2 regions of the Paenibacillus sp. V4I5 genome follow, and region 2 is predicted to be linked to the other one. Evidence: a T-box and tRNA genes for the amino acid it is inferred to sense, from the RefSeq annotation. Region 2 holds a T-box; the other holds one or more tRNA genes.

Region 1 (3,910 bases), on a different contig from region 2:
GTTATCAGGCTCATCTGGAGCATTAATTTCTACTTTGAACGAACTATTCAATGATGTAAGGGAAGCTTCTGATAATTATAGGCAGGCCCAAACTTTTCTTAATCTATTGGCCGCGGAGCTTAACCCAGAAAATACAGACAGTGAATTTGGTAGAATGATGACAGAATTGAATGATGTTATGAGAGTTGTTTTTCCGAATTCAGGGTTGAAAGCTCTTACGACATTAGCTGATGCAGATAAGGTTATTAAACCACAATTTAAAATTTCAATGTTTAGTAATATAACAACATCTGTCAATTTGCAAGGGACTGGAATGATTCGATCGGCCGTTTTTGCGTTGTTACGTTACCGAAATCTTAGAGAGAATAGAAGAAATACTGGAAATCCTAGACCGCTTATTATTGGCTTCGAAGAACCAGAAATATATTTACATCCGAATGCAGCTAAGCAGATGAGAGATACAATATATGAGTTAGCTGGTGCACAAAACAATCAGATTGTGTGCACAACTCATTCGCCATATATGATTGATCTAAGTAAAAGACCTATGCAAATATTGAACTGTTTGTCTAAAGAAAAAACTCCTCTAAATCTAGCAGACCGTCAGATAGAGATTGAAAAATTGAAATGCTTCGCCTTTAACACAAGTGAAGAATTTTCAAAACTACAAGGCAATGATAAAACTTACGTTAAAATGTTATTGAAGATAGATGATTATATTGCTAGAGTATTTTTCTCTAAACATGTGTTGATTGTTGAAGGGGATACGGAAGATATTATACTAAGAGAAACCATAAATCGGATGCCAGATTTAATTAGAAAAGATGTGGAGTGTAACTGGCAAATCATTAAAGCAAGAGGAAAAGCTACAATCGTATCACTTGTAAAGTACTTAAAAGCAATGGGGATTTCCCCTGTGGTTATTCATGATAAAGATGAAGGTAATGTGCGTGCAGAGGTATTTAATAATCCGATTCTTGAGGCACTAGGTGGCGATGCTAGTAAGCGAATAATGCTTTCGAATTGTATAGAAGATGTATTAGGTTATGCCTCACCAACTAATGAAAAACCCTTTAAAGCATATAGTTATATTTCGCAAAATTGGAATGATGATTGGGATTCAGTAACAGCTCAGTGGAAGGATATTGTTACGACTGTTTTTAGAGAGTCGTTCAATTTAGTACATATGACAGCTTCTGAGGAGATTCAACTTGGACTGGCTCAAGCTGCAGTAGCGGTTCAAAATTCTGAAGAGTAAGGTAACATTCACATGTGGAGTGTGTAATATTGATCGAAATACATGAGATGTGACAGGTTGGCTCAAAAGCATTAACGACGCGTACAGTGGCGGTTTGCTCTTATTAAGATAAGATTTTTTTTGGGTAGCTCAGATGTGCGAGCGCATCGCTGATAGCGATGAGGTCAGGGGTTCGATCCCCCTAGGCTCCATACCGAAAAGCCTTGATATATAAGGCTTTTTTCTATGTCTATATGTAGTCTCAGAACACCCTTTTACTCATTTGTTGCAAATTTGTTGCAAATGATTTTAAAATGGTGTTTTTTTAATCATCTATTTCCACTAAAAGCAGAAGAGAGTCATATGCTTGTGGAACTTTCAGATAGTACATCTCGCGTTTTACACACCTAGCGAAATTAGCGTGTTTAGCGAACTTATTCAATAAAACCTTATCTACCAAGGATTTGCACGTTTTGAATTTTGAGAGTTTAAAGCGAATTTTTATGAGAAATTATCGAAATGAGTCATAAATAATATCGAGCATATCAAGTTCGTCAACGAAGCTAATTTATGATTGTTTTATACGGCTTACGGGGCTTTCTCTTAATTGCAATTTATCTTGATGTTTTTCACGTAACTATATCTGATACGCTTCAAATAGTAAGAAGGAATTTATATCCAATTTGTCGAATCTTGCTAGTGCAAGAACTATATTTCACACGGAAACGGTGGTCCTTCAGTCATGGAAGATACGATAAAAACTTTGTCTATTTATGAATCTGCACAGTTAAAGATGATTGAAGAGTGGAAAGCTCTTGAGCCAAGTATTATCAGCAAAGCATTAGGAATTGCATTAGAACCCATCGCCTGGGTTGTTCGCAAAGTTATCCCTGAGAAAGCGATTCAAGGAGCTATCGACGGTGCAAGTTCATTGGGACAATGGCTATCCGATAGCAAGGATTTAATGCGAGATGGGAAAGTTAGTCAAATTTGTGATCTTAAATATAAGGATCTGGAATTATCCGACAAACTGGCTGATGAAGTGCATAACTGGGCCATTGGTATTGCAACGGCAGAGGGAGCGGCAGCTGGTGCTTTTGGAATTCTAACTGCACCATTGGATATCCCCGCAATAATCACTTTAGCTATGCGAACTATTCATAAAATCGGAATGTGTTATGGATACGAATGTAAGACCGAACAGGATAAGCTGTTTGTTCTAGGAATATTGTCTGCATCAGGAGCTAACTCAATGGAGGAAAAATTAGCCGCTTTGACTACGTTGCGCACTATTGAAGTTATGATCGCAAAACAGACTTGGAAGGCAATGGCTGGGAAGGCCGCTCAAAGCAAGTTAAGCAAAGAAGCAGCCATAATCGGAATCAGAAACCTTGCCAAACAGTTAGGGGTCAATCTCACTAAACGTAAAGCCCTGCAAGCTATTCCTGCTATAGGGGCATTAGTAGGCGCAAGTGTTAATGGCTGGTACATTAAGGATGTTGGATGGGCGGCTCGTAGGGCATTTCAAGAGCGTTGGTTAATTGACAATAATAAGATTATTGATATCTAATTCACATTTATGTTTATCTAAGGGCCCGGGAGATTTCTTGGGTCTAATTCATATTATTACTTACTGATGTGAGTGCTGCAACGTACTCCACTTTATTAAACCATGCTTCAAAAGGAGTGTGATATCTAGAAAGCCACGTTTGTTATTCAATCCGTCTTCAAAGTGCTGCTTCTTTTTTTGGAAGTCCTCGAGTGTTAGTCCGAATGGGATCCGGTACACATACTCCGTTCCCCATGCGTGGAGGGATCTCCTCAGTAGTTGGATAGTCCTCCGCTTACCTTGAATTTCGGTAGACTTGTCCATGCTTATGCTATAAAGGAGTGATAGCGGATGTTTGGATTAGGGAAAAAGCGTTCGCCATACCGGAGAGTTCCTGGCGCAGCATAATGTCAAGCAGGAGGACGTTGCAAAAGTGACTGGACTTAACGTGATACCGTTTCGGATGTCTGTTCAGATCCGGAATACCGGCCGCGGAAGAGTACGATGAATTTGTTGACAATGGCCGTGCGGCAAGTGACCGGGAAGAACGTCGATATGCGAGATTTTTGGAGCTAAAACGCGTCGTGATGGAAAGAATACAACAACTCCACAGCTGGGTATGACGAGGTTCCCGCTTCATCCATTAGTGAAACCGCCTTGGGGCGCTGGCTATCGGATGAACTAATAACGACAGACAGTGTGGAAAACCACATACGAGTAGAAACAAGCGAAACCATGCTCAAGTTTTTTGCTGGCGGCATGGTTTTTCTTTGCCGATCGTGGCGGCAGCTTCTTCATTAATTAAAATGGAGATGATATATTGGAGAAACAGATAAGCAATTCAACATTAAGAGGGTGAGATTATTGCGCAAAGTGCTACATCAACCATTCACATACACGGATTCGACGTTCCTAGTGAGTCAGGCAATCCAATTTTTCTACGAAGATGATAATGCTAATTTTGAACTATTTTGGGATATAGAGCGGGATGAGATGATTATTCCAAAACTAACTAAATCCTCAAAAGAGACTGTTCTTCATTTATATTTGAATTACGTGTCCGGTAATTTTAGCATAATGGATGAATTTAAACATAGCGATTATAGCCGAGATGTCCTCGTGTT
Region 2 (3,910 bases):
AGGTGGATGCTTACGTGAATTACGTTCACTATTATCTTAGTATTTTGATGGAAATTTATTATTTCATGATTATTGGCTATTTAATTCTTTCTTGGTTTCCTAGCGCACGTGAGAGCTTCGTCGGAGGACTTCTTGGGAAATTGGTTGAACCGTATTTAAGCCCTTTCCGGAAAATTATTCCTAGCATAGGGTTTATTGATCTTTCGCCAATTGTGGCCTTAATCGCACTGCGATTTGTGGTTATGGGGATTATGGCTGTGCTCGATTTCATTGTGGGGTTGTTCTAACATTGCCAAAAGAACTCTATGGTCATTTTCATTCGGATGAACATCATTTTGTTGACAAAGCCTGGGATTGGGTGGAGCGGGCTGCTGAGCAGCATGCTGTGAAGCTAACAGATTTTCTGGACCCCAGACAAGCTTTTATACTGACATCACTCGTTAACCGTCACCCTGATGTCCATTGTCGGTTAGATGGTGGCTACTCGGCAGCCGAACGAAGAAGGGCTCTGATTGCCCCTGATTACCGATCTTTGGATGGGGAAGATATGGCGATGGCGGTCTTGTCGGTTTCTTCCGGAGACGGCAAATTTTTAACATTAGAACATGGAGATTACATGGGCGCCATTCTTGGACTCGGCATGAAGCGAGACAAGGTTGGCGATATTCATGTTATAGAGGGCGGCTGCCATTGTCTGGTTACCCAGGATGCTGCAGATTACCTGCATTTGAATTTGTCCCAGGTACATAGGGTTCATGTACAAACAGAACTGCTGTCGTTAGATAAGCTGGAACTCGCTCAAGTACAATTGGACGAGCTGAACCTGTCTGTTGCATCTATGCGTATGGACGGGATTGTGAGCGATGTATTCAGGCTTAGCCGAGCTAAAATATTGGTTCCCATTCAAGCTGGCCGCTGCCGCGTCAATTGGAAGCTGGAGGAAGATCCTAGTAAGCCTCTTAAAGAAGGGGATATGGTGTCTTTGCAAGGATTTGGTAGATTCAAGGTGCTTGAAGTGGAAGGCGTAACGAAAAAAGGGCGAATTCGTGTGAAGATCGGCAAATTTGCATGAACGTGGATAATTTATCCACGAACTTTGCAGGAATTGCTTATTTTCTGTCGAACTGATCAGTATAGATGTGGGTTCAAACTAGCTTTCTTGGAAGAAAGCTCAGCTTATGCTTACGAAGTCAGTTTTGCTGCGCAAAACGCTAAGGAGGGGCACTAATGCCATTAACACCGCTAGACATACATAATAAGGAGTTTTCTCGCTCGTTCCGCGGTTATGATGAAGATCAAGTGAATGAATTCCTGGATCAAGTTATTAAGGATTACGAGGCATTGATTCGTGAGAATAAAGACTTGCACAATCAAACGGTGACACTGCAGGAACGTTTGGACCATTTCACGAATATTGAGGAATCACTTAGTAAAACAATTATTGTTGCTCAAGAAGCTGCGGATGAAGTGAGAAGCAACGCCAAGAAAGAAGCACAGCTGATCTTGAAGGAAGCTGAGAAGAATGCAGATCGAATTATTAATGAATCCTTGACACGTTCACGCAAGGTTGCTTTGGAGATTGAAGAGTTGAAAAAACAAGCCTCCATTTATCGCACACGCTTCCGGACGCTGCTTGAAGCACAATTAGAGCTGCTCAACACGGAAGGCTGGCAAAGTATGCAGTTTGAAAATAAAGAAGAGTAGGAATCAATGATTAGGTGGCTGTCATATTGACTATGCCTAACGAATTGGTTATACTCCTGTTATATGTATCTCAGTAAAGCTATGACTGGAACGAGTAGGTCGAATGAGCAGTGTCAGCGAATTAGGGTATTGGTGTGAGCCTAATCTCTGCAGCGTACCGAATATCCCCCAGGAGCGTCTCTTGAAGCGAGTAGAGAGAAACGGGTCATGCCGTTACACATGATCGAGTGATTAAGCTTGTGTTCGATACGCCGGAAGGTGTATGTTCATTTTGCTTGTTAACGAGGGTGGTACCGCGAGCTAAAGTTTCTCGTCCCTTTTGGGGATGAGAGGCTTTTTTTGTTTTTTTTGACAACATAAAGTTTGAGGCAGGAATGGAGAGGTTAGCATGGATTATGGCAAAACATTAAATTTACTACAAACGGAATTTCCGATGAGAGGCAATTTGCCGCAAGCGGAACCGAAAATGCAAGAGCATTGGGAAGCTGAGGACATCTATGCCAAAGTGCAGGAGAGTCGTAGTGGCAGAACCAAATTTATTCTTCATGACGGGCCTCCGTACGCGAACGGAGATATTCATATCGGGCATGCGCTCAACAAGGTATTAAAAGATATCATCGTACGATTCAAAACGCTGCAAGGCTTCGATGCACCTTATGTTCCAGGTTGGGATACACATGGCTTGCCGATTGAGCAAGTCATTACGAATAGCGGTAAAGTTGATCGTAAAAAAATGACCGTCCCTGAGTTCCGTGAATATTGCAAAGAGTACGCTCTTCAGTCTGTTGAGAAACAGAAGAGCCAATTCCAGCGTCTGGGTATCCGCGGTGACTGGAAGAATCCGTATATCACACTGCAGCCGAATTATGAAGCTCAGCAAATTCGAGTATTCGGTAAAATGGTGCAAAAAGGCTTTGTCTACAAAGGTTTGAAGCCTGTCTATTGGTCCCCATCTTCCGAAAGTGCACTTGCAGAAGCTGAGATTGAGTACAAAGAAAAAACGTCCACTTCCATTTATGTGGCGTTCCCTGTTAAAGACGGCAAAGGCAAGCTGCCAGAGGATGCCGCTATTGTGATCTGGACGACAACGGCATGGACACTGCCTGCCAATCTGGGCATTTCACTTCACCCTGAGTTTGACTATGCTGTTGTTCAAGCCAATGGGAAAAAATATGTACTTGCACAGGGCTTGCTTGCAGCAGCAGCTAAGGAAATTGGCTGGGCCGATTACGAAGTATTGTCGACAGTAAAAGGCAGCGAGCTCGAGTTCGTTACGTGTCAGCATCCTTTCTATGACCGTGAATCGCTTGTTATGGTTGGGGAACATGTGACACTAGAAGCAGGTACTGGATGTGTACACACAGCTCCTGGACACGGGGAAGACGATTTCGCGATTGGACAACGTTATAACATCGGAGTGCTATGTCCTGTGGATGATCAAGGGCATTTCACCGCTGAAGCACCGGGCTTCGAAGGCATGTTCTACGAAAAAGGCGGCAAGTTGATTATCGAAAAGCTGCAGGAATCAGGTCTATTGCTTAAAGCTGGAGAAATTCAGCATCAATATGCCCATGATTGGCGCACGAAGAAGCCTGTTATTTATCGAGCAACAGAGCAGTGGTTCGCGTCTATCGATAAATTCAGACAAGAGATGCTGGATGAAATTAAGCAAGTGAAGTGGACACCGGAGTGGGGCGAAATCCGCCTGCATAACATGATTGCAGATCGTGGAGACTGGTGTATCTCGAGGCAGCGTGCATGGGGTGTGCCTATTCCGATCTTCTACTGCCGGAGCTGTAACGAACCGCTTGTTAATGAGCAAACCATTGAACATGTGGCTCAGTTATTTGAGCAAGAAGGCTCAAATGCTTGGTTTATCAAGGATGAGAAGGATCTCCTTCCTCAGGGAACTAGCTGCTCCAAATGTGGTCATGGTGAGTTCCGTAAGGAAACGGATATCATGGACGTATGGTTTGATTCTGGTTCTAGTCATGTGGCTGTTTTAGAATCCCGTCCTGAGCTGCAGTGGCCTGCGGATCTGTACTTGGAAGGTTCTGACCAGTACCGTGGTTGGTTTAACTCCTCCCTCATTACAGGTGTTGCCACAAGAGAGAAATCGCCTTATAAAGGCGTACTCAGCCATGGCTTTACGTTGGATGGAGAAGGACGGAAAATGTCCAAGTCGATCGGAAACACGATTGATCCG

Evidence for each region. The T-box of region 2 lies ahead of ileS (isoleucine--tRNA ligase). A T-box ahead of a tRNA ligase gene usually reads a tRNA of that ligase, here a tRNA-Ile.
Region 1: it encodes a tRNA-Ile, which carries the amino acid that the T-box ahead of ileS (isoleucine--tRNA ligase) is inferred to sense. The anticodon was not compared.

What each region holds. Positions count from the first base shown of each region.
Region 1 covers NZ_JAUSZB010000001.1:189,708-193,617, forward strand. Annotated here, with positions in the region: gene QFZ78_RS00935 (AAA family ATPase) at 1-1,258, shown strand, start outside; tRNA gene QFZ78_RS00940 (tRNA-Ile) at 1,381-1,449, shown strand; gene QFZ78_RS00945 (EcsC family protein) at 1,980-2,807, shown strand; gene QFZ78_RS00950 (HNH endonuclease) at 3,660-3,910, shown strand, end outside.
Region 2 covers NZ_JAUSZB010000002.1:7,962,101-7,966,010, forward strand. Annotated here, with positions in the region: gene QFZ78_RS37645 (YggT family protein) at 48-287, shown strand; gene QFZ78_RS37650 (YlmH family RNA-binding protein) at 290-1,072, shown strand; gene QFZ78_RS37655 (DivIVA domain-containing protein) at 1,228-1,704, shown strand; T-box leader at 1,777-2,025, shown strand; gene ileS (isoleucine--tRNA ligase) at 2,093-3,910, shown strand, end outside.